DNA from 4 places in the Martelella mangrovi genome. Region 3 is predicted to be linked to each of the others. Evidence: predicted binding sites of a transcription regulator. Region 3 holds the regulator's gene; each other region holds the start of a gene.
What was found. The regulator PhoB, encoded in region 3, activates phosphate uptake and scavenging genes when phosphate is short. The targets are predictions, from matches to a motif close to TGTCATNNANCTGTCAT.
Positions count from the first base shown of each region.

Region 1: a site for PhoB is predicted at 6,011-6,027, ahead of ABID12_RS10505 (NAD-glutamate dehydrogenase). Genes of this name have one in related genera too.
Region 2: a site for PhoB is predicted at 4,169-4,185, ahead of ABID12_RS01880 (YdcH family protein). Genes of this name have one in related genera too.
Region 4: a site for PhoB is predicted at 2,642-2,658, ahead of pstS (phosphate ABC transporter substrate-binding protein PstS). Genes of this name have one in related genera too.

Region 1 is NZ_JBEPLY010000006.1:63,316-71,217, reverse strand. Features, by position in the region: gene ABID12_RS10510 (MFS transporter) at 1-1,064, opposite strand, end outside; gene ABID12_RS10505 (NAD-glutamate dehydrogenase) at 1,132-5,913, opposite strand; gene pdxY (pyridoxal kinase PdxY) at 6,134-7,009, shown strand; gene ABID12_RS10495 (carbonic anhydrase) at 7,042-7,686, shown strand; gene ABID12_RS10490 (metallopeptidase family protein) at 7,758-7,902, opposite strand, start outside.
Region 2 is NZ_JBEPLY010000001.1:395,747-403,648, reverse strand. Features, by position in the region: gene ABID12_RS01915 (cytochrome ubiquinol oxidase subunit I) at 1-30, shown strand, start outside; gene cydB (cytochrome d ubiquinol oxidase subunit II) at 37-1,191, shown strand; gene cydX (cytochrome bd-I oxidase subunit CydX) at 1,248-1,370, shown strand; gene ABID12_RS01900 (tetratricopeptide repeat protein) at 1,453-2,034, opposite strand; gene ykgO (type B 50S ribosomal protein L36) at 2,123-2,248, opposite strand; gene ABID12_RS01890 (5-(carboxyamino)imidazole ribonucleotide synthase) at 2,376-3,449, opposite strand; gene purE (5-(carboxyamino)imidazole ribonucleotide mutase) at 3,454-3,957, opposite strand; gene ABID12_RS01880 (YdcH family protein) at 4,231-4,404, shown strand; gene ABID12_RS01875 (DUF6665 family protein) at 4,480-4,833, opposite strand; gene rpsA (30S ribosomal protein S1) at 4,962-6,668, opposite strand; gene cmk ((d)CMP kinase) at 6,840-7,472, opposite strand; gene ABID12_RS01860 (DUF4167 domain-containing protein) at 7,620-7,902, opposite strand, start outside.
Region 3 is NZ_JBEPLY010000004.1:24,294-32,195, reverse strand. Features, by position in the region: gene pstC (phosphate ABC transporter permease subunit PstC) at 1-1,138, shown strand, start outside; gene pstA (phosphate ABC transporter permease PstA) at 1,135-2,463, shown strand; gene pstB (phosphate ABC transporter ATP-binding protein PstB) at 2,467-3,273, shown strand; gene phoU (phosphate signaling complex protein PhoU) at 3,314-4,027, shown strand; gene phoB (phosphate regulon transcriptional regulator PhoB) at 4,059-4,742, shown strand; gene ABID12_RS07000 (orotate phosphoribosyltransferase) at 5,006-5,701, shown strand; gene ABID12_RS06995 (carbohydrate kinase family protein) at 5,742-6,668, shown strand; gene ABID12_RS06990 (helix-turn-helix domain-containing protein) at 6,711-6,926, opposite strand; gene ABID12_RS06985 (DUF2975 domain-containing protein) at 6,930-7,481, opposite strand; gene ABID12_RS06980 (hypothetical protein) at 7,662-7,902, shown strand, end outside.
Region 4 is NZ_JBEPLY010000005.1:90,943-98,844, forward strand. Features, by position in the region: gene pstA (phosphate ABC transporter permease PstA) at 1-353, opposite strand, end outside; gene pstC (phosphate ABC transporter permease subunit PstC) at 367-1,338, opposite strand; gene pstS (phosphate ABC transporter substrate-binding protein PstS) at 1,474-2,508, opposite strand; gene ABID12_RS09395 (threonine/serine exporter family protein) at 2,893-4,230, shown strand; gene ABID12_RS09400 (hypothetical protein) at 4,320-4,790, shown strand; gene poxB (ubiquinone-dependent pyruvate dehydrogenase) at 5,199-6,920, opposite strand; gene ABID12_RS09410 (hypothetical protein) at 7,201-7,554, opposite strand; gene ABID12_RS09415 (CoA-binding protein) at 7,629-7,902, shown strand, end outside.

The sequences.
Region 1 (7,902 bases), on a different contig from region 3:
GCAAAGCTCAGCAATCCGAAAACCGTTGCATCGCCTGTGGTCGAAACCACGCCGAGCGTCGCCGTGACCAGCATCAGAAGTGCAATCAGCACGACCGTGCACGCATTGGCCTGGCGGCCGAAACGCGAGGCGAAGAAACAGCCGAAGATCGCGGCAACGTTCAGAACAATCCCGAAAATGCCGATTTCCATGGTCGACCAGCCGAACATGCCCGCGGCAAACGCCCCGCCGAGAATGAGAATGCCGTTGACGCCGTCCATGTAAAGCATGCGGGCAATGAGAAAGCGGATCAGGACAGGCCGCCCTTTCAGCGCCGCAAGGGTCGCCTTCAGGTCCGCGAAACCGTCCGCGAGCGCCCTGCCGACCGGTTTCAGCGGCGGCCGGTCGGGAGTAAAGACGAAGAAGGGCAGCAGGAAAACAATATACCAGCAGGCGGCAAGCGGGCCGGTCAGCCTTGCCGCTTCGCCCGTTAGCGGATCGAGCCCGAACAGCGGCGCTGTTCCGAGGATCGTCAGCCCGCTTTCAGGGTCGGCGGACAGGAACACCACCACCGCAATCAGGAATACCATGCCGCCCAGATAGCCAAGCCCCCAGGCGTCGTTCGAAACGCGGTTCATCCGCTCGGGCCGGACGAGATGCGGCAGCATGGCATCGTTGAAAACGACGGAAAGCTCGGCCATGACCGTTGCAGCGATGATCAGTACCGCCGGCCAGAAATAGCCGGCTCCCGGCGCGGAAAACCAAAGCAATGCAAGGCTTGCCGCCTGAACGACCGCCATGGCCGCGATGAAACGCTTGTTGCGTCCGGCGGTATCCGACAGCGCACCGGCAAACGGTGCCGCGATTGCGACCAGAAGCCCGGCAATGGTGGCCGCGTGGGCCCAGGCAGCCTGGCCTCGCACGGGATCACTGCCCAGTTCGGACACGAAATACGGGCCGAAAATGAAGGTGACGATGACCGTGAAGAACGGCTGCGCCGCCCAGTCGAACAGCATCCAGCCCAACACGCCTGTCGGTGGCGCGCCGGAAACCGGCCCGGCATCTTTTTCCTGAAGAAGCGACAATTCAAACCATCCCCGATGACCGGATGCAGATTGCGGCTTCTTTCACTTTTGTCAAACGTCGGCGGCGTCAGTTCATGTCGCGGGCCAGATCATTCAGCAACCCGGCGGCGACCATGGTCTTGGCAATGGATGGATCGCCGGAGCGGACCAGTCGCTCGAGTTGCTCGGCAATCTGCAGCACCCGGGCCGAATGCGCCTCCTGCCAGGCTGCGACCGCATCTTCCGCATCGCCGCATTCGATGAGCGCATTGGCGGCCAGATCCCGACGGCTTGCCGAAATCTGGTCCATGGAGCGGGTCAGAGCCAGCGAATCGTAAAAATCATTCGGGTCCATGCGCGCGGCGATCGTCAGCAGCGGGGAAACATGGAAAAGCCGGGTCACGCTGAAATAGGCCCGGGCTGCCCGTTCCAGGCTCTGGCCGCTGCGGCCTGCAATCTGCAGCGCCTCCGGCACGAACATCATGCCGAGATGCCGGGCAAGACTTGCAGCAAGCGCATCGGGAACGCCCGCTTCCTTCCATCCCGCTTCCTGCTCCGACAACCACTCGGCCCGCGCATCCGGCAGAAGATCGCCGAAGCCGACCTCGAATGTGGCAAGAGCCTGTTTCAGCCGCCCGACCGCATCGGCGATTTCGCCTTCGGCAATGCCGTTGCGGATCAGAAGATGAGTCAGGATGCGGAACAGATAACGCAATTGCGTGTAGATCGCGTTCTGCGTCCGGCCATCGATCCGGCCATCGAGTGCGTGAACGGACTGCCACAGTTTTTCCATGCCGAAGCCATCGCGGGCGATGATCGCGGCCTTGACCACCTCGGCCGGCGTCGCCGCCGTGGTGTCGCAGGCACTGATGATGAATTCCGGCCCGCCGCGGTTGATCACGTCGTTTGCCAGCCGCGTGGCGATGATCTCGCGCCGCAGGCGATGTCCGCCGATATCATCGGCATAGGCATCGCGCATGCGCTCGGGGAAATAGCCGTAAAGCAGCGGCTCCATATAGGGATCGTCCGGCAGATCGCTTTCAAGCAGCTGATCGAACAGCACGATCTTGCCATAGGAAAGCAGCACGCCGATTTCCGCACGGGTCAGGCCCTGATCGGACTGCCGGCGCGAACGCAGCGCCTCGTCGTCGGGCAGGGTTTCGACGGTGCGATCGAGATGACCATCCTTTTCCAGAACCTCCATCATCCGTGACAGGGACAGCATGCTTTGAAGGCCCGCCTCGCTGCTGAGCGAGATCGACAGCGTCTGCAGATAGTTGTTTTCCAGCACGATGCCAGCCACCGCCTCGGTCATTTCGGCAAGCAGGACGTCGCGGTCTTCCCGTGTAAGCCGGCCGGCGCGCATCGCCGAGGCCAGCGCGATCTTGATATTGACCTCGACGTCGGAGCAATTGACGCCGGCGGAATTGTCGATAGCGTCGGAATTGCAGCGACCGCCCTTGAGGCCAAAGGCGATACGGCCCTTCTGGGTAACGCCGAGATTGGCGCCCTCGCCGATCACCCGCACGCGCAGTTGCTCGGCATTGACCCTGATCGGGTCATTGGCGCGGTCGCCGACCTCGGCATTGGTTTCGGTGCGCGCCTTGATATAGGTGCCGATGCCGCCGAACCAGAGCAGATCGGCCCTGGCCTTCAGGATCGCGGCGATAATGTCGAAAGGGGTATATTCCCCTTCGGCAAGATCAATCGCGGCGGCAGCCTCGGGCGTCAGCCTGACCGCCTTTTCCTTGCGCGAAATGATCATGCCGCCCGGAGACAACAGGCTTTGGTCGTAATCCTGCCAGCTTGAACGCGGCAGGTCGAACAGCCGCTTGCGCTCTGCAACCCCCTTTATCGGGTCGGGATCCGGGTCAATGAAGATATCGCGGTGGTCGAAGGCACCCACCAGCCTGATCTGCTCGGACAGCAACATGCCGTTGCCAAACACATCGCCCGACATGTCGCCGACGCCGACAACGGTAAACGGCGTGGTCTGGATATCGATGTTCATTTCCCGGAAATGCCGTTTGACCGCTTCCCAGGCGCCGCGTGCGGTAATGCCCATCTTCTTGTGGTCATAGCCGGCAGAACCGCCCGAGGCAAAGGCGTCATCGAGCCAGAAATCAGCCTCCTGCGCCAGTGCATTGGCCGTGTCGGAAAAGGTCGCCGTGCCCTTGTCGGCGGCAACCACGAAATAGGGATCGTCGTCATCCGAACACACCGTGTCCTGAGGCGGAATAACCTCACCGTCCTCGATATTGTCGGTGATCGACAGCAACGTGCGGATATAGCTCTTGTAGGCTTCGCGGCCGGCGTTGAAGATTTCTTCGCGACTGCCGCCTGCCGGCAGGTTCTTCGGATAGAACCCGCCCTTGGCGCCCACCGGCACGATAACCGCATTCTTGACCTGCTGCGCCTTGACCAGACCGAGCACTTCCGTGCGGTAATCCTGTCCGCGATCCGACCAGCGCAGACCGCCGCGCGCAACCTTGCCGAAACGCAGATGCACGCCCTCCACCTCGGGCCCATAAAGGAAGATCTCGCGAAACGGCCGCGGTTCGGGCAGGATGGCAAGCGCCCGCGAGGCGAATTTGAAGGCGAGGTTCGGGCACGGCGCGCCGTTTTCATCGGTCTGGAAATAATTGGTGCGCAGCGTCGCATCCACAAGCTTGATGAACAGCCGCAGGATCCGGTCATCATCAAGGTTCGGCACGCCCTGCAGCCCCTCGGTGATGGTTCCGCGCGCGCTCTTCAGCCCCTCGGCACGCTCCTCGTCGGAAAGCGCGGGATCGAAAGCCGTGCGGAACATCAGGAAGATCGCCCGCGCAATCACAGGATAGAGGCAGAGCGACTGGGCAATATAGCCGGCCGTGAAGCTGAGGCCGGCCTGGCGCAGATAATGCGCATAGGCGCGCAGCACATTGGCCTGATCGACATTGAGACCGGCCAGCAGCACCAGCCGGTTGAAACTGTCATTGTCGACAGTGCCGGCAGACGCCGCGATGAACGCCTCTTCAAGGCGCGCACTGTCCGCCTCGAGGTCGAAGACCACCGAACCGTCGACCAGAAGCTCCATGTCGTGCAGGATGACATCGACCGGCTCCGTATCGTCCTTTTGCAGGGCAAGTTCGAATGTGCGTTCGGAAATCACGGTAAAGCCGAGATTTTCCAGAAGCGGCACGCGCCGTGAAAGCGCCAGTTGACCGCCGGCATGGAATATCTTCAGCCGCAATTCGTCGTCGTCCGCGCCACTACGGTAAAAGGCAATGCGGAGGCCGCTTTCGGCAGCCGACGAAATCAGCTTCAGGTCGCCATAGGCATCTTCCGGCGAAAATGTCTCGTGATAGGCTTCATTGGCCTTCAGCTCCGGCGCGCCCAGACCGGCAAGCGCATTGAAGTGTTCCTCCCAGTCGGCAGCCAGCCTGGCGACTTCCGCTTCCAGTTCGGCCTGCGGCACATCGGGCGTTTTTTCCGTGCTGTGGCGGCCGATGATGATCTGCACCCGCGCCGAACGCCCCTCGGGGAAGGACGGATAATAGGCGGAAACATGGCCCTGATAGACCTCGGCGAGATAATTCCCAACCTTCTCCCGCAACCGGGAATCATAGAGATTGCGCGGAATATAGACGAGAACCGAGACGAAACGGTCAAAACCGTCGATCCGGCTCAGAACACGGATGCGCGGCCGTTCGGCAACATCCATGATCTGCTCGGCAAAATCCGTCAGCAGGGGAACAGGAACCTGAAACAGTTCGTCGCGCGGATAGGATTCCAGCGTATTCTGGAGCATGCGTCCGGCATGGCTTTTGGGCTCGAAGCCGAAATGACGCGACACTTCGGCAAGCTTTGCCCTCAAAAGCGGAATGCGCGCAGCCGACTGGGTATAGGCTGTGAAGGTGAACAGCCCGACGATGCGCAGTTCGCCGACGACCTCACCATTTTCATCGAACCGTTTGACGCCGATATAATCCATATAGGTGCGGCGGTGGACGATCGACGTGGTATTGGCCTTGGTCACCAGCAGAAGTTCGGGCCCTTCCATGAAGGCGAGAATTTCAGGGGTGGTGACCACCGGCTTCGGCCCGCGTCGCAGAACCCGCATCTCGGGATCGGCAAGAATGCCGATGCTGGATCCCTTCACACGCTCGACCCGGCCCGGACCGTCTTCATGGGTGTAGATCAGTTCACGCATGCCGAGGAAGGTGAAATTACCGTCGCGCAGCCACTCCAGAAAATGACGGGTCTCCTCGCCCGCTGCCTTCAGGGCTTCCGGCACCCGGGTCTCGAGTTCGTCCATGGCGGTTTCGAGCTTTTCAAGCATGACCGGCCAGTCGTTGACGGCAAGCCGGACATGGGCCAGCACATATTCAAGCCGCGATTTGAGCCGGGCGCGGGTATCGGGCGAAAGCGCTGCCACATGCACCTGCACATGGCTGATGCGATCTTCCGGCACATGTTCGGTTTCCGCGGAAAACGCAACGACGGGCTTGCCGGGCGTGGCGATCAGGATCGGATGGACGGCCAGCAGGATATCGGTGGTGAATTCGCCGATTTCGGCCATCACCGAATCATAGATGAACGGCATGTTGCGATCGGTAATCGCGATCACATCCGTTGCGATCTCAGGCGGCGCGGTGCCGGAAACAGGGCCGACGCTCACCCGCGCCGCACCGCCTTCGAACGCGCCAACCTCGCGCGCGGCGAAGATGGCCGAGGCTGCGAGCATATCCGCATCGTAGCGGGCAAGGTCTTCGGGACTGGCCCGCTTGAACATGGAAAACGGGTTGATAAAAGGCGCATCGGCTGCGACAGCGGCCTTCTCGGCAGCCTCCATCAGGCTCTTGCGCATCTGGTCGGCTTTGTTTTCCATGTTTCCTCCAGCATGTTTTTGTCGCGAGGGCGCGCGCGAGGCGGCATTCTTACTGCCACTTTGTCTTCCGCGCCGTCCGTTCTATAACGCTGCCGTCACAACACTGGCTTGACAACGTCCTCCAACAGACGATTTAGAGCGTAATTGTGGCCGATGGCAAAGTTTTTCCACTTTCCTTATCGCGCAGGTTGCAAAGCCTAAAACAGCACCAGGACATGAAATGACAGCAGAAACCGGCGCAGTCATCGCCATTTCCAGCCACGTGATGCGCGGCGCCGTTGGCAACCGGGCGATTGTCTTCGCACTTGAAACGCTCGGGCTGAACATATGGTCCGTCCCCACCATCGTCATGCCCTATCATCCCGGCCATGGCCCGTCCACCCGACTGAAATTCGATGACGGCGACTTCACCAAAGCGCTGAACGACCTTGCGACAAGCCGTTGGCGCGGCGAAGTGAACGCCGTCATCAGCGGCTATCTTGCCGATCCGCGACAGGCTGCAGCCATCGCCACGCTGGTACGGACCCTAAAGGCCGACAACCCCGATCTGATCTATCTCTGCGACCCGGTTTGCGGTGATGAAAACGGGCTTTACGTGGCGGAGGAAACCGCTGCCGCCATGCGCGACCAACTCCTGCCCCTGGCCGATATCACCACGCCAAACCGCTTCGAACTTTCCTGGCTGACGGGTCGTGAGATTGCCGACAACGCCGCCGCAATCGATGCAGCGCTCGCCCTGGGGCCGTCTGCGGTGGTGGTCACCTCTGCTGAGGCGATGATCCGCGATGGCGTGGCCGCCCTTTATGTCGATCAGCGACAGGCCGTTCTTGCCGAGCACACCCGGCTTGAAAACCCGCCGAACGGGCTGGGCGACCTGTTTTCTGCGCTGTTTCTCGCCGCCCGGCTTGCCGCAATCCCCCCTGCCGAGGCCCTGGAGCGGGCGACGGCGGCGGTCTATGAGATCCTCGCCCGCGCCGTGCGCGAAGACGCCGACGAGCTGCGACTGGAACGCAATACCGCAAGTTTCAGCGCGCCCTTTGCAAAAGTTGGCCTGCGTCAATTGATGCATCCCGCGCGGCGACGTAAAAGAAGCTGATAAAAGACGATGCGCAAAAGCATGAAGGACGAATGACAATGGACGCGTTTCCCAAATCCCTTCTCGATGGCTACAAGAGCTTCATGTCCGGACGCTATGTCGAGGAAAGTGCCCGCTACCGGACGCTGGCCCAGGAAGGGCAGAAACCGCAGACCATGATGATTGCGTGCTGCGATTCCCGCGCCGCGCCCGAAATGATCTTCAATGCGCGCCCCGGTGAGCTGTTCGTGGTCCGCAATGTCGCGAATATGGTTCCGCCCTATGAGCCGGACGGGCAATATCACGGCACATCCGCCGCCCTTGAATTTGCCGTTGAAGGGCTGAAGGTGAAGAACATCGTGGTGCTCGGCCACGGGCGCTGCGGGGGTATCCACGCCGCCCTTTCGCCGGATGCCGAACCGCTGTCTCCCGGCGATTTCATCGGCAAGTGGACCACCCTCTTGAAACCGGCGGCCGAGCAGATCAATTCGAATTCCAATATGACCCACGGGGAACGCCAGACCGCGCTTGAGCGCATCTCGATCCGCAATTCGATCGCCAATCTGCGCTCCTTCCCCAATGTCGCGACGGCGGAAAAACAGGGCAAGCTGAAGCTCTGTGGCGCCTGGTTCGACATTTCCAGCGGCGAATTGTGGGTGATGGACGCAAAGTCGGGCGATTTCAGCCGCCCCGAGTAATCCCGGAACGTAAAACCCCGCCGGTTCCACCGCGCGGGGTTTTCAGTTCTTCGGGCTTCGAACCGGCGGTCTCAGCGCCGCACGTCGTCTTCGTCCGCGCTTTCCTCGATCCGCTGCATATCGTCATCCGACAGGCCGAAATGGTGCCCGATCTCATGGATCAGGACATGGGTGACGATGTCGCCGAGCGTCTCCTCGTTTTCCGCCCAGTAGTCG
Region 2 (7,902 bases), on a different contig from region 3:
AAGGGCGTCGAAGTGGCACCAGCGGAGTAAAACATCATGGTACTACACGATCTCATATCCTACGAAGTCCTCCGCGTTATCTGGTGGCTGTTGCTCGGCGTTCTGCTGATCGGCTTTGCCATCATGGACGGCTTCGACCTCGGCACGGCAACGCTGCTGCCTTTCGTCGCCAAGGGCGATACCGAACGACGCGTTGTCGTCAACACGATCGGCCCGGTCTGGGAAGGCAATCAGGTCTGGCTCATCCTCGGCGGCGGCGCGATCTTCGCGGCGTGGCCGGCCATCTACGCCGTATCCTTCTCGGGCTTTTATCTGGCGATGTTCGCGATCCTGTTCGCGCTCATCCTGCGCCCGGTCGGCTTCAAGTACCGCTCCAAGCGTGAAAGCGCCACCTGGCGCAACACCTGGGACTGGCTGCTGTTCATCGGCGGCTTCGTGCCAACGCTGATCTTCGGCGTGGCGCTCGGCAATGTGCTGCAGGGCGTTCCCTTCCGGTTCGATGACGACCTCCGTATCTTCTACGACGGTTCGTTCTTCGGCCTTTTGAACCCCTTCGCACTGCTGGCCGGTCTGGTCTGCGTCGCCATGCTGGTCATGCATGGTGCAGCCTACCTGTCGACCAAGACGGAAGGTCCGGTCAACGACCGCTCGCGCTCTTTCGGTTCGATTGCGGCTCTTGTCCTGATCGTGCTGTTCGCGCTGGCCGGCGTCTGGCTTTACTACGGTATTGACGGCTATGCCTTTACCAGCACTGTCGATGCCGGTGGCCCCTCCAACCCGCTGATGAGCGACGTGGCGCGTGAACAGGGTGCATGGTTTGCCAATTACGGGCGCTATCCCTGGATGATGCTCGCACCGGCACTGGGCTTTCTCGGCGCACTCGGCGCGTTCATCGGGCTGAAGGGCAGCAAACCGACACTGGCCATGCTGTCGTCCAGCATCTCGGTCTTCGGTGTGGTTGCAACGCCCGGCGTGGCGATGTTCCCCTTCATCCTGCCGTCTTCGCAGCAGCCCGCTGCAAGCCTGACAGCCTGGGATTCATCGTCCAGCCAGCTGACGCTGTTCATCATGCTGGTCTGCGCGCTGATCTTCGTGCCGATCATCCTGCTCTACACCTCCTATGTCTATCACATCATGTGGGGCAAGGTGACGAACGAGGATGTGACCAACCCGGACAGCCACGCATACTGAGTGACAGGGCCGGACCTTCGGGTCCGGCTCACCGAAACCCGTAAAAGGAGATATCAATGTGGTATTTCGCCTGGATCCTCGGTCTGCCGCTGGCAGCACTCTTCGCGGTGCTGAACGCCATGTGGTACGAGCTGATGGATGACCGCGCCAAGGAGCGCCAGAGCCAGAAACAGGGCTGACGCGCACCTGCTGGAATAAAAAGCCCGGGTCTGCCAATCGCAGGCCCGGGCCTTTTCATGTCCGTTCTCCGACGGAAGCTGTTTACAACCGCTCACCCGCCAGTTCGTTTTCGGTCGTATCGACATAAGAGCCGACATCGCGATCGGCGGGATAAAAATCGAGATAACGCCGCCAGACCTCAAGTGCTGCTTCGGGCCGGCCGGTGCGGTCGAGGATGGTCGCCATCAGCCCGAGTCCGCCGAAATCGCGCGGTTCCAGCGCAAGCGCCGTGCCGATGTCATCCATCGCCCGGTTCAGATCGCCATGGGTATAATGAAGCACGGCGCGCTTGCGATAGGCCGCCGGTTCATCGGGCCTGAGCGCAATCGCCTCCGACAGGAAATCGAGCGCGGCGGCGGTGCGGCCATCGGCCTCCGCGTCATCCGAAGACTTGATCAGCAACGACACTGTCGCGCTGGGCGAGCGGTCGAGATAATCGTCGATGTCCCTGGCATAAGCGGCAGCCTCGGCGGGATCGCGCGTGCGCACAAGCTGGCGATACAACGCATCGAGCGGGTCGGCAGGCGTCGTCACAGCCGCAACATCGGCGCCATCGGCCGTTTGCGCGAGCGCAGGCATACCGGCCAGCGGCGCCAGCGAAACGAATGTCAGAAAAGCAGGCATAAAAAAGCGCATGACGGGATGGTATCCCGTCATGGCAAAAGGTCAAACAGATATTGCACCGGCCCGGTCACGGTCCGGTTACACGCACTCAGCCCTGACGAGCCTTGAAGCGCGGGTTCTGCTTGTTGATGATGTATACACGGCCCTTGCGGCGCACCAGACGGTTTTCCCGGTGACGGGACTTGAGCGCCTTGAGCGAATTCTTGATCTTCATGTTTTCGATCCGCTGTTTGTGCCGCTCTCGACTGATCAGTAAAGGCGGTCTGTTTCAACATTCAAAAGCGCGCCGGAAGGAGGCGCGCTTGGCTGTGGCCGGTTCCTAGCGAATGGCTGCGCGAAAGTCAACCGTTCCGGTGGTTTTCATGCGGATGAAGCACGGTGACATGGCCCATCTTGCGGCCCGGCCGGCTTTCGTCCTTGCCATAGAGATGCACCAGTGCGCCGGGCGTCGCCATCCAGCGCGGAATATCGTCCATATCGTCGCCGATGATATTGTGCATCACGCAATCGCTGTGGCGGACAGGATCGATCAGCGGCAGGCCGCAGACGGCGCGAATATGCTGCTCGAACTGCGAGATCACACAGGCCGCCTCGCTCCAGTGGCCGGAATTGTGCACCCGCGGGGCAAACTCATTGGCAAGCAGACGTCCGTCACGCGCAACAAACAGTTCAAGGCCCGCAACGCCAACATAGCCAAGAGCCGAAAGCAGTTTTTCGGCGGCGATTTTCGCGTTTTCGACAAGTTCATCGGACACGCGGGCCGGCACCCGCGAAATCCGCAGTATGCCATCACGATGCTCGTTTTCCGCCGGATCGAATGAGACAAAGGCGCCATCGATACCACGCGCTGCGATCACCGAAATTTCGCGCTCGAAATCGATCCATTCCTCGAAGATCGCCGGCGCTCCGGCAAGCGCGGCAAAGGCGGCATCGGCATCGTCGCCGCTACCGGTAAAAACCCACTGCCCCTTGCCGTCATAACCGAAACGGCGCGTCTTCAGCACACCGCGCCCGCCAAACAGGTCAAGCGCGGCATCGAGATCGGCGCGGGTGTCGACCGCGTGAAAGCCAGCTGTCGGAATGCCGCATTCATTGAGAAAGGATTTTTCGGTGAGCCTATCCTGCGAAATCGAAAGGGCGCGCGCGGGCGGATAGACGGGGCGTTTGCCCGCAAGCTGGGCCGCGCTTTTTTCCGGCACGTTTTCGAATTCATAGGTGATGACATTGCAGTGGGCGGCAAGCTCTTCAAGCGCGCTTTCATCGTCATAGGCCGCCACGATATGCGCATTTGCCACCTGTGCTGCAGGACAGTCCGCCTGCGGCTCCAGAATGACCGTGCGGATGGAGAGCCGGGCGGCAGCCATGGCCAGCATGCGGCCGAGCTGGCCGCCGCCGACGATACCGATGGTTTTCATGGACTCACTCATCCTTGTCGATGGGATATTCTGCGACATGGGCCGCCTGACGGGCCCGATAGTCATCGAGCCTGCCGGCAAGCTCCTCGTCCGAGAGCGCCAGAACGGCGGCGGCAAGCAGCGCGGCATTGACGGCACCCGCCTTGCCGATCGCCAGCGTTCCAACAGGCACGCCCGCCGGCATCTGCACGATTGAAAGCAGGCTGTCCTGGCCGGAAAGCGCACGCGACTGAACCGGAACGCCGAACACCGGCAGCGGCGTCATGGCCGCCAGCATGCCCGGCAGATGGGCAGCACCGCCGGCGCCGGCGATGATGACCTGAAACCCTTCGCCGCGCGCACCGCGGGCAAAGTCGTAAAGCCGGTCCGGCGTGCGGTGGGCCGAGATGATGCGCGCATCATAATCGATTTCGAGAACATCGAGCGTATCGGCAGCATTCTTCATCGTTTCCCAGTCTGACTGGGAGCCCATGGCAATGGCGACGGGCGGATTCATGATCGGGCTCATCGGCCTTCCGTTTCAGTCGTAATTCCAGTTCTGGCGAAACCGCGACGAGGCCACGGTCAAATGTGGCCGAAAAAGGCCTGAAAACGGCTTTAGCATCATTCGTTTTCGGTGAAAAGCGAGCTTGCGAAGGGTGATAGCGCAGACATTGAAAATGCCGCCGGAAAATCACATTTCCGCCTTCGACAAGTGTGCTGAAACATGGCATTGTTTTATTGCAAATCGATGACGAGGCGCCGCATCCTGCGGCGATAAACAAAGGAAGGACGTGTTGAAATGACAGTTCAGACCCACCTTGCCGCCCTTGAGGAAAAACATTCCGCGCTCGAAAAAGAGCTGCAGAACGTGATCTCCTCGCCATCCAGTCAAGATGAGGAAATTGCAGAACTCAAACGCAAGAAACTTGTGCTCAAGGACGAAATCGAGCGCCTTCAGCAATCTGTGAACTGATCATAGTCCCTTTCCAGGAATGCAACGCCCCGGCTTTTGACCGGGGCGTTTTTTTGCGGCTATTTCAGAGCGCTTTCAGGTCTTGTCGGCCTTTTCGGCCTTCTTCATCACGCCGACGCGTAGCATCACCTCGCGGGGAATATCATAGGTCGATTTCAGGTGATGATCGGTCTTGAGCCCCAGATAATCACGCTGGATGAACAGCGCAAAGGCCCTGTCGGCCGCCGCCTGCACCAGTTCGTCGCGGTCCTGATTGGAACCCGGCGTCTCGTCATGGCGCTTCAGGGCTGCCAACGCCTCCTCCAGCCGCCGTCCGATCCGCCCCAGCGCCTGCGCCGTCTCCTGCATGATCTCGTATTGCAGGGCATCCATCTCCGGATCGAGCGGCCTGCTGTTCGTTCCGGGCAGTATCGGCGTCTTCTTGGCCATGGTCTTTTCCTTCGCTCTTCCTTCCTCAAACATCGGAAACCGGCCGACGGAGGTCAAGACAGCAGGCACAACAAAAAACCGCCGGGCGTTGCCACCCGGCGGTTTAGTATTCACGGCGTAAGCAGTGCTTACTGGTCGTCGCGGCCCTTCAGGGCGGCGCCGAGAATGTCACCGAGCGAAGCGCCGCTGTCGGACGAACCGAACTGTGCAACAGCTTCCTTCTCCTCGGCGATTTCAAGCGCCTTGATGGAGAGCATGACCTTGCGGTCGCGCTTGGAGAAGTTGGTGACGCGGGCGTCGAACACCTGGCCGACCGAGAAACGCTCGGGGCGCTGTTCGTCGCGGTCGCGGGCCAGATCCGAACGGCGGATGAAGGCCGAAACATCGTCGTGGTTGACGAGCTTGACTTCGACGCCGCCATCGTTGGTGTCGGTCACTTCGCAGGAAACAACAGCACCCTTGCGCAGTTCGCCGGAAGCGGCTGCTTCCGTCAGCGAATCCTTGCCGAGCTGCTTGATGCCGAGCGAGATGCGTTCCTTTTCGATGTCCACATCGAGAACAACAGCCTTGACGATATCGCCCTTGTTGTATTCCTCGATGACCTGCTCGCCCGGACGGTTCCAGTCGAGATCGGAAAGGTGAACCATGCCGTCGACGTCGCCTTCGAGACCGATGAACAGGCCGAATTCGGTCTTGTTCTTGATCTCGCCTTCGACTTCCGTACCGGACGGATGCGAGAAGGAGAAGGCTTCCCACGGATTTTCAAGCGTCTGCTTGAGACCGAGCGAAATGCGGCGCTTGGCCGGATCGACTTCGAGAACGACAACTTCGACATCCTGCGTGGTCGACAGGATCTTGCCGGGGTGGACGTTCTTCTTGGTCCAGGACATTTCCGAGATGTGGATCAGGCCTTCAATGCCCGGCTCCAGCTCGACGAACGCACCGTAATCGGTGATGTTCGTAACGGTACCGGAAATCTTCTTGCCTTCCGGATACTTGGCCTGGATGCCATCCCACGGGTCAGCTTCAAGCTGCTTCATGCCCAGGGAAATGCGGTGCGTTTCCTGGTTGATGCGGATGATCTGAACCTTGACGTTCTGGCCGATGGACAGAAGCTCGGTCGGGTGGTTGACGCGACGCCATGCCATGTCGGTGACATGCAGCAGACCGTCGATGCCGCCGAGATCGACGAAGGCGCCGTAATCGGTGATGTTCTTGACAACACCTTCAACGACCTGGCCCTCTTCGAGGTTCTGGACGATTTCCGAACGCTGTTCCGCACGGCTTTCTTCAAGAACGGTCCGGCGCGAAACGACGATGTTGCCGCGGCGCTTGTCCATCTTGAGGATTTCGAACGGCTGCGGCGTGTGCATCAGCGGGGATACGTCGCGGATCGGACGGATGTCCACCTGGGAACGCGGCAGGAAGGCGATCGCACCGTCGAGGTCGACCGTGAAGCCACCCTTGACCTGGTTGAATATCTGACCTTCGACGCGCTCGCCGGCCTCGAACTTGGCTTCGAGCTTGACCCAAGCCTCTTCGCGACGGGCCTTCTCACGCGACAGAACAGCCTCGCCCAGCGCGTTTTCGATGCGCTCGACATAGACTTCAACTTCGTCGCCGGCCTTCAGTTCGCCATCCTTGCCGCGCACGCCGAATTCCTTCAGCGGCACACGACCTTCGACCTTCAGGCCGACGTCGATGATGGCCATATCCTTTTCAATGGCGGTGACCAGGCCCTTGGCAACATAGCCTTCGGCAAGATCATTGTTCGCGCCGAAGGATTCCTCGAGCATTGCGGCGAAATCGTCGCGCGTGGGGGTTTGTGCAGTCATAAAAACTCCTGGATCGTGTCGGTCATTTCAGGCCGAACACGCGTTGCGCCGGTGGCTGGTGTTGATCTTTGGCTGTCACCGCATCCCTCTTCACCCTGTTTCAGGGCGAAAGAGCATTCCGGCGCATGGATGCAGTGAAAACCTCAATTTGCGGAGCCTCCTCCGCATGCATTACGGGTCGAGCCGCTTGTCCACATACGCGCAGGCGGCCCGAAACGCGGCTTCTATACCCATTTTGGACGTATCAAGCAAGTGCGCATCGTCCGCGGGGCGCAAGGGACTGTCCTTTCGCCCCATATCGCGTTCATCGCGACGGCGCACATCGTCCAGAATCTGCGTGAAATCCGCCGTCTCGCCTCTGGCCACGATCTCGTCATAACGCCGTCTGGCGCGAATTTCCGCGTCTGCCGTGACATAAAGCTTCACCGGCGCATCGGGGCAAACCACCGTGCCGATATCACGGCCGTCGAGCACTGCGCCCCTGCCGGCCTCGGCAAAACGCCGCTGGGCTTCAACCAGCGCCACGCGCACCGACGGCATAGCTGCGACTTTCGATGCCGCTTCACCGATTTCGTGCGCCGACAGCACGGCGCGATCGAGATTGCCGAGATCAATCGCGGCGGCGGTTTCGGCGGCAATCGTCTCGTCATCGAGGGGTTTTCCCGCATCGACAAGCGCCTTGGCGGTGGCCCGATAGGTCAGGCCGGTATCGAGATGCGGCAAACCGTAATGTTCTGCCAGCTTGCGTGCGAGCGTACCCTTGCCGGCCGCCGCCGGTCCGTCGATTGCGATGACAAAGCCCATGAAGATCGTCCCGTTCCGTTTGACGGTGACATAGCGCATCACCGCAAAGATCAAAACCGGTTATCGAACGCATCCGCCGGAAAACAAACGAAACAGGCCCGGACATCATGACCGGGCCTGTTTGCGAGAATTCTGAATGCCTGGCGCTTATTCCGAAGGACCGTCCGCCATGGCCGGCGTCTTGTCCTTGTCGGCAGGCGTGTCCTTGGCGGACGCATCATCTGCACCGGCTTCGGCCTTTGGCGTGCGGCGGCGACGTGCCGGCTTTTTCGGAGCTTCCGCCTCTGCGGCATTTGCCTCTGCAGCGTTCACCTCGGCGGGAGCGGCATTGCCTTCCTCGCCGCTATTGTCGGCGGCAGCGGCGCGCTTGGTGCGGCGCGGACGGCTGGCGGCCGGTGTGCGGCGGCGTGACTTCGGCGCCGGCTGGCCA
Region 3 (7,902 bases):
TGAGGATGCGGGCGCGCTGCGCGCTGTCCTTGCTGCAAACGGCATTCCGCTTGCCGCTTCGCCCCGGCCTTTCGTGCTGTCTTCGGCCGAGCGGTTCAATGCGCTTTCCGCCGCATCGCGCGCGGCCATGGCCGTTGCGGCGCTGGCGATGGCGCTGATCTCGCTCGGCCTTGCTTATCGTGCGGTCAGGCCGTCTTTCCACGCGCGCAACCGCGTCGAACAGGCCGTGCTTGCAGCCCTTGTTCTCGCCTCGACCATCGCGATCCTGACAACGGTCGGCATCGTGCTGTCGATGCTGACGGAATCCCTGCGGTTCTTTTCCCAGGTGCCGCCGGCCGATTTCTTTTTCGGCACGGTCTGGGACCCGCGCTTTGCTGCCGCCGGTGAGAGCGGTGCAACCGGGCAGTTCGGGCTGATCCCGCTGCTTGCCGGTACGCTTTACATTTCCATCGTCGCCATGGCGGTTGCCGTCCCGATCGGGCTTTATGCGGCGATCTACATGTCGGAATATGCCGGGCCGAAACTGCGCGCGATCGCCAAGCCGCTGCTTGAAGTGCTGGCGGGCATTCCCACCATCGTCTACGGCTTCTTCGCCCTTGTCACGGTGGGGCCGCTGCTGCGTGACATTTCCGCAGAATTGAACGGGCTTTTTACCGGCAGCTATCGCAATTTCATCGAGGCGCAGTCGGTGCTGACGGCGGGCGTGGTCATGGGCATCATGCTGATCCCCTTCGTCTCCTCGCTGTCCGATGATATCATCAACGCGGTTCCCGACAGCCTGCGCAAGGGCTCGCTCGGCCTTGGCGCCACGCAGTCGGAGACCATCAAGCGCGTTGTGTTGCCGGCAGCGCTTCCCGGTGTTGTCGGCGCTCTGCTGTTGACGGCTTCGCGCGCCATCGGCGAGACCATGATCGTGGTTCTGGCCGCCGGCGTTGCCGCGCAGTTGCAGTTCAGCCCGCTGGAGCCGATGACGACGGTGACGGTCAAGATCGTCAACCAGCTGACCGGCGATCTGGAATTCAACACGCCGCAGACGCTCGTGGCCTTCGCCCTTGGCCTCACGCTGTTCGTGATCACACTCTGCCTCAATGTCTATGCGCTCTATATCGTGCGCAAATACCGGGAGCAGTACGCATGACCGAGACAGTCCGCACCGCGACCGGAACGGATGGAGGAAGCCGGGCGATTGCCGCAAGGCGCCGCAAGTCCCTCAAACGCCGGAACGCGGCCGAACGTCGTTTCCGCGTTTTCGGCCTGTTGGCGATTTGCGTGGGCATTTTCTTTCTGGGCGCGCTTTTGTTTTCCGTTGCCGGCAAGGGGTATACCGCGTTTCAGCAGACGACCATCACCCTGCCGGTTACCTTCGAAGCCTCGGTGATCGATCCCGATGGCGCGCGCGATGAAAACCCGCGGCTGCTGTTGACGGCCGATTATCCGCAACTGGTGCGCCAGGCGCTTGCCCGCACGCTCGCCATCAATCCCGCAAACGGCCCTGAAATGCGCGCGGCGATGCGGATGATCTCCCGCAGCAGCCGGGTGGAGCTGCGCGATGTGGTGCTGAAAGACCCCTCCGTCATCGGAAAGACCGTCGATGTACGGCTTCTGGCTGCCGCCGATATCGATTCCGCCAACAAGGGCCAGATCGACCTTTCCGTGCCGGAAACAAGCCGCCGGGTTTCCGACCGGCAATTGCAGTGGATGGAGGAGTTGAAGGCCGAGGGACGGCTGAACAAGTCCTTCAACACCGGCTTTTTCACCCATGGCGCATCCAGCCGGCCGGAAGCCGCCGGGATCGGCGTGGCCTTTGTCGGCACGCTTTACATGATGGGCGTGGTCCTGCTTCTGGCACTGCCGATCGGCGTGGCCTCGGCGATTTATCTTGAGGAATTTGCGCCGAAGAACCGGTTCACCGACCTTATCGAGGTCAACATCAACAATCTGGCGGCCGTGCCCTCCATCGTGTTCGGCCTTCTGGGGCTTGCGGTGTTCATCGGCTTCCTCGGCCTGCCGCGTTCGGCTTCGCTGGTCGGCGGGCTGGTGCTGACGCTGATGACGCTGCCGACGATCATCATCGCGACGCGGGCAGCTCTCAAGGCGGTGCCGCCCTCGATCCGCTCGGCGGCGCTGGGGGTCGGGGCTTCGAAAATGCAGGCGGTGTTCCATCATGTCCTGCCACTGGCCATGCCGGGAATTCTGACGGGAACGATCATCGGTCTTGCCCAGGCGCTGGGCGAAACCGCGCCGCTGCTTCTGATCGGCATGGTCGCCTTCGTGGCCGATTATCCGGCGGGCCCGCTTGACCCGGCAACAGCGCTTCCAGTGCAGATCTACATGTGGGCGGGCGAGGCCGAACGCGCCTTTGTCGAGCGCACCTCTGCCGCCATTATCGTGCTTCTGGCATTCCTGATCTTCATGAATGTCACGGCGGTGATACTGCGCCGCCGTTTCGAAAGGCGCTGGTAGGCGATGGATGAATATGACCGCAAAAAGGCTTGGAAAAAGACGATGAGCGAAAACACATACAAGATGGCCGGTCAGGCGGTGTCCGTCTATTACGGGCAGAAGCGCGCGCTGTTCGATGTCAGCCTCAACATTCGCGAGAACGCCGTCACGGCGCTGATCGGCCCGTCGGGCTGCGGCAAGTCGACCTTTCTGCGCACGCTCAACCGGATGAACGACACGATCGACAATTGCCGGGTGACCGGCACGGTCACGCTCGACGGCGAGGATGTTTACACCTCCGGGATCGATGTGGTGGAACTGCGCGCGCGCGTGGGCATGGTGTTCCAGAATCCCAACCCGTTCCCGAAGTCGATCTACGAGAATGTCGCCTACGGGCCGCGTATCCACGGTCTTGCCCGCCACCGCACGGAATTCGACCAGATCGTCGAGACCAGCCTGATCAAGGCGGGTCTGTTCAATGAGGTCAAGGATCGCCTGCACGAGCCTGGCACCAGTCTTTCCGGCGGTCAGCAGCAGCGGCTTTGCATTGCCCGCGCCATTGCGGTGAGCCCGGAAGTGATCCTGATGGACGAACCCTGTTCGGCGCTCGACCCGATCGCAACGGCCCGCGTCGAGGAGCTGATTTCCGACCTCAGGGAGAACTACACCATCGTGATGGTGACGCACTCCATGCAGCAGGCCGCGCGGGTTTCCGAACGCACGGCGATGTTCCACCTCGGCCATATGGTCGAGGAGAACGATACCGATACGATTTTCACCAATCCCGCGGACCAGCGGACCCAGGATTACATCATGGGACGTTTCGGCTGAGGGGCGGCTGCCGCACGCTCAAGCCAGGAAAGGAAAGAACATGGCCCCCTCGCATATCTCGACGGCATTCGATGACGAGCTGAAATACCTCCAGCGCCGCATTTCCGAAATGGGCGGCCTGGCCGAAGAAATGGTCAGCGAATCGGTCTCCGCCCTCGTCAACACCGATACCGAGCTTGCCGAAAAGGTGATCGCCGACGATCTGGCGCTTGACGAAGCGGAGCGCGAGATCGGCGAGAAGGCAATCGTCACAATTGCCCGGCGCCAGCCGGTGGCTGCGGACCTGCGCGAAATCATGGGCGCCATCCGCATCGCCGCCGACCTCGAACGCGTCGGCGATATGGCCAAGAACACCGCCAAACGGGTGATCTCGGTGCAGGGCACCGGCGTGCCACGCAAGCTGGCCCACGGCATCGAGCATCTGTGCGAACTGGCGCTCCTGCAATTGAAGGAAGTGCTCGATGCCTACACCACGCGCCAGGCCGACAAGGCGAGTTCGATCCGCGAGCGTGATGACGAGATCGACGCGATCTATACCTCGTTGTTCCGCGAGCTTTTGACCTACATGATGGAAGATCCGCGCAATATCACCACCTGCACGCATCTTCTGTTCTGCGCCAAGAACATCGAGCGCATCGGCGATCATGCCACCAACATCGCCGAGATGATTTACTACATCGCGACAGGCGCCCAGCCGCAGGGAGAACGTCCGAAGGACGACAATTCCCCTGCCGTCGGTTCCGATGATGTCTGAAGCCATTTGAGACGAGGGAGATATCAGCCCAATGGTGCCGAAGATAGCAGTTGTTGAAGACGAGGAAGCGCTCAGCGTTCTGCTGCGCTACAATCTCGAGGCCGAAGGCTATGAGGTCGAGACCATCATGCGCGGCGATGAGGCCGAAATCCGGCTGCAGGAGCGGGTCCCCGACCTTCTTCTGCTCGACTGGATGCTGCCGGGGGTGTCGGGCATCGAGCTTTGTCGCCGCCTTCGAATGCGGCCGGAAACCGAACGCCTGCCGATCATCATGCTGACGGCGCGCGGTGAGGAGAGCGAACGGGTGCGCGGGCTTGCGATCGGCGCCGACGACTATGTCGTCAAACCGTTTTCCACGCCGGAACTGATGGCGCGTGTGAAAGCGATCCTGCGCCGCGCCCGTCCGGAAGTGCTCTCCAGCGTGCTGAAATGCGGCGATATCGAGCTTGATCGCGAAACCCACCGGGTTCACCGCAAGGCGCGTGAAGTGCGGCTTGGCCCGACGGAATTCCGGCTTCTGGAATTCCTGATGACGTCTCCGGGGCGGGTGTTTTCCCGCGCGCAGCTTCTCGACGGTGTCTGGGGGCATGATATCTATGTGGATGAGCGCACCGTCGACGTGCATGTCGGCCGGCTGAGGAAGGCGCTCAATTTCTCGCAGATGCCGGATGTGATCCGCACCGTGCGCGGAGCCGGATATTCGATGGAAGTCTAGAGCAGCGGCAAAAAGTTTTTTAAACGATTTAATATCCGTCATTGCGGCCATCCGGCGTTCCGCTATGGTGGCGGGTATGCCATTCGGCATGATGAAATATACCGGCTCCGATTGATTTTTCGGCCCCGACAGTTCAACTCAGGGCCGGAACGGAAACGGCCGCCCCGGCGGCGGCGTGCGCCGACAGATTGTGTCTTGCAAGAGAGTGTCACTCCCGCACCCTGCAAGGTCGTGACGGCGCAAAGACAAAGAGGATTGTTGAGATGAGCAGAGCAAGTTTTGCCGACCCCGCAGTGATGGGCGAACTGATGGCCCGCATGCTGTGGGAAATCGGCGCCGTCCATTTTTCCCCGGATGAGCCCTACAAGCTTGCTTCCGGTCTGGTCAGTCCGGTCTATATCGACTGCCGGCAGCTGATTTCCTATCCGCGCATCCGCTCCACGCTGATGGATTTTGCCGCGGCCAAGGTGCTGCGTGATGCCGGTTTCGAGAAATTCGACTGCGTCGCCGGCGGTGAAACGGCGGGCATTCCCTTTGCCGCATTCCTCGCCGATCGCCTGGAACTGCCGATGATCTATGTGCGCAAGAAGCCGAAGGGCTATGGCAAGAACGCCCAGATCGAAGGGCATCTGGAAGCCGGGGCGCGGGTTCTGGTGATCGAGGACCTGACCACGGCAGGCGGCTCCATGTTCAACTTCATCAATGCCATCCGCGCTGCCGGCGGACTGGTGGAACACGGCATGGCTCTGTTCTATTATGATATTTTCGAACAGGCCGAGAAACGTTTCCGGGAAGGGTGCGTTGAGCTTCATTACCTGGCGACATGGCAGAACGTTCTTGCGGTCGCACGCGAGGAAGAGCTGGCCGACAAGGCAACGCTTGATGCCGTCGGCGCGTTTCTCGATCATCCGATGGAATGGTCGCGGGCCCGCGGCGGCCTTGAGGAACTGATCGTCTAGGCCGGGACGACAGGCGCGGGAACAAAAACGGGAGAAGAGAATGATTTTATGCTGTGGTGAAGCCCTGATCGATATGCTGCCGCGTCAGACCGACAAGGGTGAACCGGCATTTGCGCCCTATGCCGGCGGTGCCGTGTGCAACACGGCGGTCGCGCTTTCCAGGCTTGGCCGACCGACCGGGTTCTTCTCCGGCATATCGTCCGACCTGATGGGCGATATCATTCGCGAGAAACTCGACGCGTCGAAGGTCGATCATTCCTATGTTGCCGTTTCCGACCGGCCGACGACGCTCGCCTTTGTCAAGCTGGTCAACGGCTCGGCAAGCTATGCCTTTTACGATGAGAATACGGCCGGCCGGATGATTACCGAGGATGACCTGCCCGCAATCGGCGAAGACTGCGCGGCCATGCATTTCGGCGCGATCAGCCTGATCCCCGAACCCTGCGGTTCCACCTATGAAGCGCTTTTGATGCGCGAGGCCGAAGCCCGCGTGATCTCGCTCGACCCGAATATCCGTCCGACATTTATTACCGATCCCGCGGGTCACCGTGCCCGGATCGAGCGCATGGCGGCCAAATCGGACATCGTGAAATTCTCCGACGAGGATCTGGACTGGTTCGGTCTCGCAGGTTCGCTCGATGACAAGGCCCGCCACTGGATTACGGCCGGCGCAAGCCTTGTCGTCATCACCTGCGGCGCGGACGGGGCGATCGGCTATACCGCCGAACACAAGGTCGAGGTGCCAAGTGAAAAGGTCGAAGTGGTCGACACCGTCGGTGCCGGCGATACGTTCGACGCCGGTATCCTGGCATCGCTCGATATCGCCGGGTTGCTGACCAAGGAGAAGGTCAAAACGCTGTCGCCGGAGGCAATCGCGGATGCCCTGGCGCTGGGCGCAAAGGCCGCTGCCGTCACCGTCTCCCGCGCCGGCGCCAACCCGCCTTATGCCCACGAAATCGGGCTTTGATCTGCCGCCCGGGGCAATTGCGACCCCGAGCGGGGATAAGGATCAGCCGGGTTCGTCCGGCTGATACTCCAGAATGTCACCGGGCTGGCAATCGAGCGCGCGGCATATCTTTTCAAGCGTTTCGAACCGTACGCCCTTGACCTTGCCCGAGCGCAGCAGCGAGATGTTCTGCTCGGTGATGCCGACATGTTCGGCAAGGGTTTTCGCCCGCATCTTGCGGCGGGCGAGCATGACATCGAGATTGACAATGATCGGCATGGGTCAGACGAAACGCTCATAATCTTCATTCATCGATGTCGCGAGCACCATGACATGCCCCATCACGAAGAGAAGTCCCGCGAGCAGAAACAGCATCAGTTGGTCGCTGCCGAGACCGACTGAAAGCGTGCGGCTGCCCGGCGGATTGGCGAGTGTCGCCAGAAGTGTCGCCACGGGTGTGAGAAAAAGGCTGGCGACAGCGCCGGCAAGCGCAATCAGGCCAGCGCGACGCAAAAGTGCGGCAACCGCATGGGAAAATGGCGTTTCGTGTTGAAGCCGGTCGAACAATTGCCAGACGGTCTGCAGCCCGAAAAACGCCAGCCCGGCGAACATCACCGTAAGGGCGGCAAGCGCCAGTCCCGTCGCCGGTGTGAGCGTTGCGGCAACGGAGAGGTCGAGCGCATCCGTCAGAAAGGCCGAAATCCTGTCCTGCCCGGCAAGGGCCGTCCAGCCGGCGTAGGCCAGGCCGGCCACAAGCCCGGCCTGAATGATCCGGGTCAGGGTTTTCATGCGGCCGCATAGCCGCGAAAGGGCGGGAGAGTTGGTCGGGGTCATCGAAGTGCCTCTTATATTACAATATAAAATTATCGTAAAACAATAATTATTAATGTCAAGCAGGGTATGACGCATGCACGGCGTGTTTTCGTCCGCGCCTGTTGCGCCATCGGCCACAAGCAGCGGCTGACTCTTTACCGGCCCTTAAGCTATCCCCGATAGGATGAATGATTATTAACCATGTTTGTGACCCGCCCGATCATGCCCATGCCAATCTTCAAGACACTCCTGGCTGCTTCCGGTCTCGCCCTGCTTTCGGCCTGTTCGCTCAATTTCCTGTCGGGCGCCAAGCCGACGACCATTCCGTCGCCGATCGCGGCCAATCCCGCGTCGCTCAGGATTGCGGTGCTGGCGCCGGAGGAGATGAAGCTGCCGACGAACGAGATTGTACTGACGGTTTACCAGAAATCCGGCGCCGGCG
Region 4 (7,902 bases), on a different contig from region 3:
TTGATAAGACCGGTATAAAGGCCGCCGAGAACGCCGACCGGGATCGAGATCAGCGATGCAATCGCAACCATGACCAGCGTGCCGACGATGGCGTTGCCGATGCCGCCGCCCTGTTCGAAGGGGGCGGGCGGAAGCTCGGTGAAGATTGCCGCCGAGAGCCGCAAACCGCCACGGCTGATCAGCATCCACAGGACCGAGATCAGCGGGATGGCGGCGATGCCGGCCAGCACCCACAGGATTACGGTCTGGATGAAGTTCATCAGCGTGCGGCGTTCGCCGAAGGAAAAGCTGAGATTGGGATCGCCGAGGGCGACCACTTCGGGGTTCATCGTTGTCTGGTCCGTCGTGCTCATGATCTGATCATCCTCAGGTGACGGTCTGGCGGGAGGTATAATTCATGATGATCGTGCCGATGATATTGACGGCCATGGTGATCACCAGAAGAACGACGGCGGCGTACATCAGCGGGCCGATCTGGTTGGCGCCGGCTTCCGGGAAGGTGGAGGCGAGCAGCGAGGCCAGCGTGGTGGCCGGCGAAAACAGCGACAGCGTGACGTGCTGGGCGTTGCCGATCAGCATTGCCAGCGCCATGGTTTCACCCAGCGCCCGGCCGAAACCGAGAACCAGCGAGGCGAAAATGCCGCCGGACGCAGTCGGGATGATCACCTTGCGGATCGCTTCCCACTTGGTCGTGCCCATACCGTAGGCCGCTTCCTGGATCTTCATCGGAATAGCCTTGAAGGCATCCTGGGAGATTGCCGCAACGGTCGGCAGGATCATGATCGACAGCACGATCATGGCCGGAAACATGCCGGGGCCGGCAAGCTTGGTCGAAAAGAACGGGATGAAGGACAGGGTATCGTGCAGCCAGTTGGCGACCGGGCGGATCGCCGGGATCAGAACGTAGATGCCCCAGAGGCCGTAAACCACCGAAGGGATGGCGGCAAGCATCTCGACGATCAGCCGGAAGACCCAGGCCAGGCGCGCGTTCAGAAAACCCTGTGTCAGAAAGATCGCAACCGCAATGCCGAGGACGCCGCCGAAAAGCAGGGCCAGAAGCGAGGAATAAAGCGTCCCCCAGATTTCGGCGAGGATACCGTATTCATTGGTATTGGGGTTCCAGACCACGGTCGTCAGAAAGCCCAGCCCGTATTCGCGCATGGCGGGGGCAGCCTGTGCGCCGAGCTTCCAGAAGATATAGACCAGAAGCAGGATGGTCAGAACGCCGGCGGCCAGCGTCAGGATACGAAAGGATTTGTCGTAACCGTATTCGAAAGCGGTCGGCGGTCTCGAAACACTGCCATCTTCAGGCAATGTGTTTTTCGTGTTGTCGGCCATCAAGCGGGCTCCTACTGGCGAAGATCGGGGCTATCCCGGTGATCTTGTCGTTGACGCAAGCGCAAACGGATCCTGAACTGAGAAAGCCGGGGCGCATGACAATACGCCCCGGCACAAGACAGCGTGCTGTCTCGATTACTTGATTTCTTCCATCGACTTGCGATCAAGTTCGATGACGTTTTCCGGAAGCGGGATGTAGCCGAGCTTGTCGGACATTTCCTGACCGGTGGTCAGGCCGTAGTCGACCATCTTCTTCAGGGCAGCAACGGTATCGGCGTCCTGACCTTCCTTGTAGAAGAGCAGCCAGGTGAACGTCGAAATCGGGTAAGCCTGTTCACCCTTGGGGTCGGTGATGAAAGCGCGGTTATGATCGTCGAATTCGGCGGAAGCCAGAGCGGCCTTACCGGCATCGGCGCCAGCGCTTACGTAGTTGCCGGCCTGGTTTTCAAGCATGGCGTAAGGCGTGTTGGTCTGCTTGGCATAGCCGTATTCGATGTAGCCGATCGCGCCGGGCGTCTGCTTGATCGTGGCGGTGATGCCCTGGTTGCCCGGAGCGGCGATGAAGTTCGAAGCCTTCGGCCACGGAACGGTCTTGCCGGCGCCGACAGTGCTTTCGAAATCGGAGCTGATGGCGGCCAGATGATTGGTAAAGTTGAAGCTCGTGCCCGAAGAATCGGCGCGAACAACAACCGTGATGTCTTCGTCGGGCAGGTCGACGCCGTCATTGGCGGCAGCGATGGCCGGATCGTTCCACTTGGTGACTTCACCGAGGAAGATCTTCGGGTAAACATCGCGCGGCAGCTTCAGGTCGGAAACGCCATCAAGGTTGAAGGCGAGAACAACTTCGCCGGCCGTCATCGGCAGAAGCACGACGCCGCCGTCGATCTTGGCGATTTCCTCATCGTCCATGGCCGCATCGGAAGCAGCAAAGTCGACAACGCCATTGGTGAAGTCTTCGATACCGGCGCCGGAACCCTTCGACTGGTAGTTGACTTCAATACCGGTCTTCTGGCCAAAATCCTTAAACCAGGCCGAGTAGAGCGGGAAGGGGAAAGAGGCGCCGGAGCCCGTCAGCTGAACGTCCTGAGCCTGTGCGACAGTGCCGGACACCAGCATGGCGGTTGCAACGGCTGCGACCTTAGCGCCCTTGGAGAAATTTCCGATTTTCATCAGATAGCCCTTTTGAGGTTTGGTTGAAAACGGAAGTCCTATAACAACGAAATAATTCCAAGCATAGCATGTTGTAAAAAATTCATATTCGCGTGGATATCCTGCATTTTCTTTAAAAAAAGTGTCACACAACAGTCATAAAACTGTCATAAACAAAATCGACTTGACGCAGTATTTGACGTTTCTGGTTTTTTGCCTTTCCCGACTGTCCCCCATTTCCCCGCAGCCGCGCTTTGGATACGATAGGCAAAGGCTTCGCATCGCCTGCTTGACATAGCGCAAGGCGCATGCGCAGCCGCTGTCTAATTTCGCCGCTGGCCGAGCGCTATGCCGGCGGCCATTCCGAACGTCGCTTACAGATCCGCCTTTGCAACAGGAGATGCAATGACTGAAACAGGCACCCCGGCCCGGCATGCAGAGGGACCGCATGAAGATACCGTGGCCGAACTGCTCCTGCGGCAAAGGGCGCTGGAAAAGACAGCGCTGATAGCGCTGGAGGCGGGACGTATCCTCATGGAAACCGGTGCGAAGTCGGCCGTCGTTCGCGAAGGGGTTCGCAAGGTTGCGCTGGGGCTTGGCGTCACAAGCGTCGACATTCGCGTCGGTTTCGCCTCGATTGCGACCACGGTGGGCGATGGCGTGTGCACCTCGACCCATATGGCCGGGGTCGGGCATCATGGTGTGAACATGCGGATCAATCACCGCGTCCGCGAGATCTGCGCCGAGGTCGGCAGAGGGGGCATGACCCCGCAGGCGGTAGAGGACAAGCTTTCAAAGGCCCAGCGCGACACGCTGAAGCATCACAAGGCGCTCAATGTGTTTGCCGCCGGGCTTGCCTGCGCGGCGTTCGGCCGGCTTCTGGGCGCGGATGCGCCGGCTTTTGTGACAACGCTGATCGCCAGCATGGTCGGCCAGTATATCCGGCTCGTTCTGCTTGAGCGCCATTATAATGCCTTCGTCGTCACGGCCACGGTGGCGTTTGCCGCTGCCGTGCTTTCCGGTCTCGGGGCGATGGCCATGGGCAGCACCATGATCGATACCTCGATGAGTGCTGCGGTGCTGATGCTGGTTCCGGGGGTGCCGTCGATGAATGCCCAGACCGATATCATGGAAGGATTTCCAACGCTCGGCAGCGCGCGCTTCGTGACTGTCGCGATGATTCTCGTGTTCATTACGCTGGGGGTCGGTGCGGCCCATATCGTGCTTGGCGGCGGATTGCAGGATGCGCCGAAATCCGCGCCCAACATTGCCCATCATGCCTTTTTCGGCGCCGTTGCTGCGGCAGGCTTCGGGGTGTTGTTCAATTTCGGCTATCGCAATCTCGGCTGGGCCGCGCTGGCCGGCGCGCTGGCGCTGGCGGTGCGGACTTTGTGCATGCTGCACGGCTGGCCGCTTGAGGCGGCATCCTTTGCCGCTGCCGTTGCCGTGGCGCTGGTGGTCGAGCTTTCCTACAACACACCGTTTCCGGTCCGGCGCGTGGGCAATGCCATCGCGGTTGCCGGTTGCATTCCCATGGTGCCGGGCAGTGCGGCGGCCCACTGGATCATCGGCCTCCTGGAAATCACCGTCCAGCCGCTCGAAAAATCCGACATGATGCTGGCCGCCACCACAAGCGCCGGGCTGCAGGTGATCTTCACCGTTGGCGCGATCGGGGCAGGGCTCACCATGATCTCCTCGACATTCCGCAGGCCGGAATTTCCAACGCGCGATCACGAGGATTAATATCCGGTCGAAAAGCTACGCAATACGGTCATGGTTTTATCGATTGATCGTGTTTTCGCGCAGGATCATCAACACGTGACGGGGGCGTCATGAATCCGTTCGTCATTATCGTCGGGGCCGTGTGCCTGCCGCTTGTCGCGTCGGTGATACTGGCCTGTGTGGGCCGGTGGATGTGGGCCGCCGCCGCCATGATCATCACCGCCATGCCGCTTCAGCTTCTGGGGTTCACCGGTACGTGTACGCAGGGCGCGGATGGGACATTCATCACAGGCAGCATTCTGTCGGCGCCGCTTTTGTTCATTGCGATCTGTTTCATCCTGTGGGCATCGTTCAAACGCACGGCAAACCGAAGTGCCGGTATTTTCGCGGCGGCTTTATCGCTGATTCTGCTCGCCCTGACGCGGAATGCCTGGCTGGGCGCTGTTTTCCACGGATCTCCCTGCGGGGCGGACTATCTTCACGCCAGCGGTGCGGAGGGATTGCTCATCATTCTCGGCGGCTATCTGGCATTGCCGATTCTCGTCACGGCCGGTGGGCTCTGGAGCGCCAGCAGGGCCTGACCGAAGAGCCGGAGACGGAATTTTCGTCAAACCCTGTAGACAATCACAGCTTTGCCTATCCCCCCGCCGTCATTCCGGCCTTGAGCCGGAAGCCGGCAAGAGCCAAGTTCTTGCGCGCAAAGTCTCTTTCTGGAAGCGCACAGCAAGCGGCCCTCGGTTTGTTGACAAAGCTGCCCCTCACTCCGTGTCATCCTCGGGCTTGACCCGAGGATCCAGGGCCACACGATAAACGCTCATTTTAAACTCTTTTTTATCAAAGGGTTGACTGGAATGGATGCTCGGATCAAGTCCGAGCATGACACCTGTGGGAACGGCCGGTGAAGGCAACAACCCGCACGTCTTCGGGTTTATCGACGAACTGAGGCCCGCAGGGAAGCGGGCCTTTTCGTCGTTGTCCCGGGTGTGGTCTCAGCGCAGGTTGGTTTTGGTCAACTGCACCAGTTCATCGCCGCGTCCATTCAGGATGGCCCGCATCATGTAGAGGCTGAAGCCCTTGGCCTGTTCCATGGTGATCTGCGGTGGCATGGCCAGTTCCTGCTTGGCGGTCATCACATCCACAAGCACCGGACCGGGCGTGGCCAGCGCCTCGTCGAGGGCGGCTGACAGCTGGCTGGCGTCTTCGACATGAATACCCTTCATGCCTGCCGCATCGGCGATGCGGGCAAAATCGGGGCTGCTGAGATCGGTCGAATCGGAAATATAGCCGCCGGCCTTCATCTCCATCGCCACGAAGCCAAGCGTGCGGTTGTGGAACACCACGATCTTGATCGGCAGGTCGAGCTGGGTGACCGAAAGGACGTCGCCCATCAGCATCGAAAAGCCGCCATCGCCACACATGGCGATCACCTGCCGGTCGCGGTCGATGGCCTGTGCGCCGATGGCCTGTGACAGCGCATTGGCCATGGAGCCATGCGAGAACGATCCGATCAGGCGGCGTTTGCCGTTCATGCCCACATAACGTGCGGCCCAGACTGTCGGGGTGCCGACATCGCAGGTGAAAACGGCATCCTCACTGGCCTTTTCGCTGAGCAGTCGGGCGACATATTGCGGATGAATTTGCTCCTTCGCGCTCTTTTCCGTTGCCAGCGCATCAAGGCCTTCGCGCGCCTTTTTGTAATGCTTGATGGCGTTGTCGAGAAACCGGCTGCTGCGACCCTTTTTCAGCTTGGGCAGGAGCGCCTGGATGGTCGAGCCGACATCGCCTAGAATGCCGAGATCGACCTGGGTGTGGGCGCCGAGCGCTTCGGCACGGGTGTCGACCTGGGCGATCTTGGCCTCAGCGGGATAAAAAGCGCGATAGGGAAAGGCGGAGCCCAGAATCAGCAGCGTATCGGCCGACCCCATTGCGTGATAGCCCGAGGAAAAACCGATCAAGCCGGTCATGCCGACATCGAATCTGTTGTCATATTCGATAAATTCCTTGCCGCGCATGGCATGAACCATGGGCGATTGCAGCGCCTCGGCAAGGGCCAAAACGTCCTCGCGCGCACCGGCGCAGCCGGCACCGCACAAAAGCGTGATGTTGCTGCCATTGTTGAGCAGTTCGGCCAGAGCATCGATTTCCGCCTCGGGCGGCACCACGGCCGGCTGGCGCGGAGCATTCCAGCGGATCGCGGTATCGCCGGGCATTTCCTTCAGGGCGACGTCGCCCGGCAGCACGATCACGGCGACGCCTTTTTTGGCGATGGCCGTGCGCATGGCGACTTCCAGCACATAGGGCATCTGGTCCGGTGTGGAGACCAGCTCGCAATAGACGCTGCACTCGCGGAAGATTTCCTGCGGATGGGTTTCCTGAAAATAGCCGCTGCCGATTTCGGAGGAGGGGATGTGGGCGGCGATTGCGAGAACCGGCACATGATTTCGGTTGCAGTCATAAAGACCGTTGATGAGATGCAGGTTGCCGGGCCCGCACGACCCCGCGCACACCGCCAGTTTGCCGGTGACATGGGCTTCCGCGCCGGCAGCGAAGGCTGCGGCTTCCTCATGGCGGGTACCCATCCATTCCAGCGTCTTCAGGCGGCCGATGCTGTCGCTGAGCCCGTTCAGCGAATCGCCGGTGACCCCCCAGATCCGCTTGACGCCTGCCTCACCAAGATAGCGGGCGATGTAATGTGCGATACTCTCTGCCATGATTATGCTCTTTTCGTTATCTGGCGCCTGGGATACTTGCCAGTCCGGCAGAGTGCGCCTGCTTCAGCCGGAAACCGTTTCCGAAGCTCCATCGCCGCGCAGGAACAGATCACGCAGTTCTGAAAAGAACGCCGGAGACGAGAAAAAAGCTTACCAACAGGCTGAAAAGAGGGGAAGCCCCGACAGACCGTTTCGGGTACGCGAAAGCAGTCTGCGGCGCGGGGCGTGACAATATTTTCCGATTGACGCCGGATATTTGGCAAATTCGGCGATTGTTCCGTCAGTCGTCGTCACAGTAGAACAGGCCAAGGGCCATGTCGTCGCATTCCGGCGGGCCGGGTTTGCATGACAGTGTCGGGCAGGCATTGGTGTCGCTGGTCGGCACCACACGCTGCACGGCATGTCCGCCCTGAGCGAAACAGACAGCCGGGCTGCTGACATAGCGGTCGTAAAGTGTGCGCCCGCTGCCGCTGGGGGCGGGATAGCGCAGGATCGCCGCACCTTGACTGGCAAGGATGCCGTGCACCTGATTACAGGTCATGTTCTGAATGTCGTAACGATTGATCGGCTCTTGCGCTGCCGCTGTGCCGGCTGCAAGCATGAGCACGGCCGATGCGAGTATGAGCTTCTTCATGGTCTACCCAACGCCCCTGAGGGCTCCTCCATGGACTTCGTATTCGTCAATACCATAAGGAGATGTGCAACACCATGACGCAACCTGCTGAAACAGATGCAAAAATACGTGAAATCCTGGGCTCCGTCCGGCGGATTGCCCTGGTCGGGGCGTCGCCCAAGCCCGAGCGGCCGAGCAATCGGGTCATGGGCTTCCTGCTCGCACGGGGCTATGACGTGGTCCCGGTCAATCCGGGACTGGCCGGCAAAAGCATTCACGGCCAGACGGTCTATGGCAGCCTTGCGGAAATACCGGGCGCTATCGATATGGTCGATATTTTTCGGGCCTCCGAATATGTCGGCGGCGTCG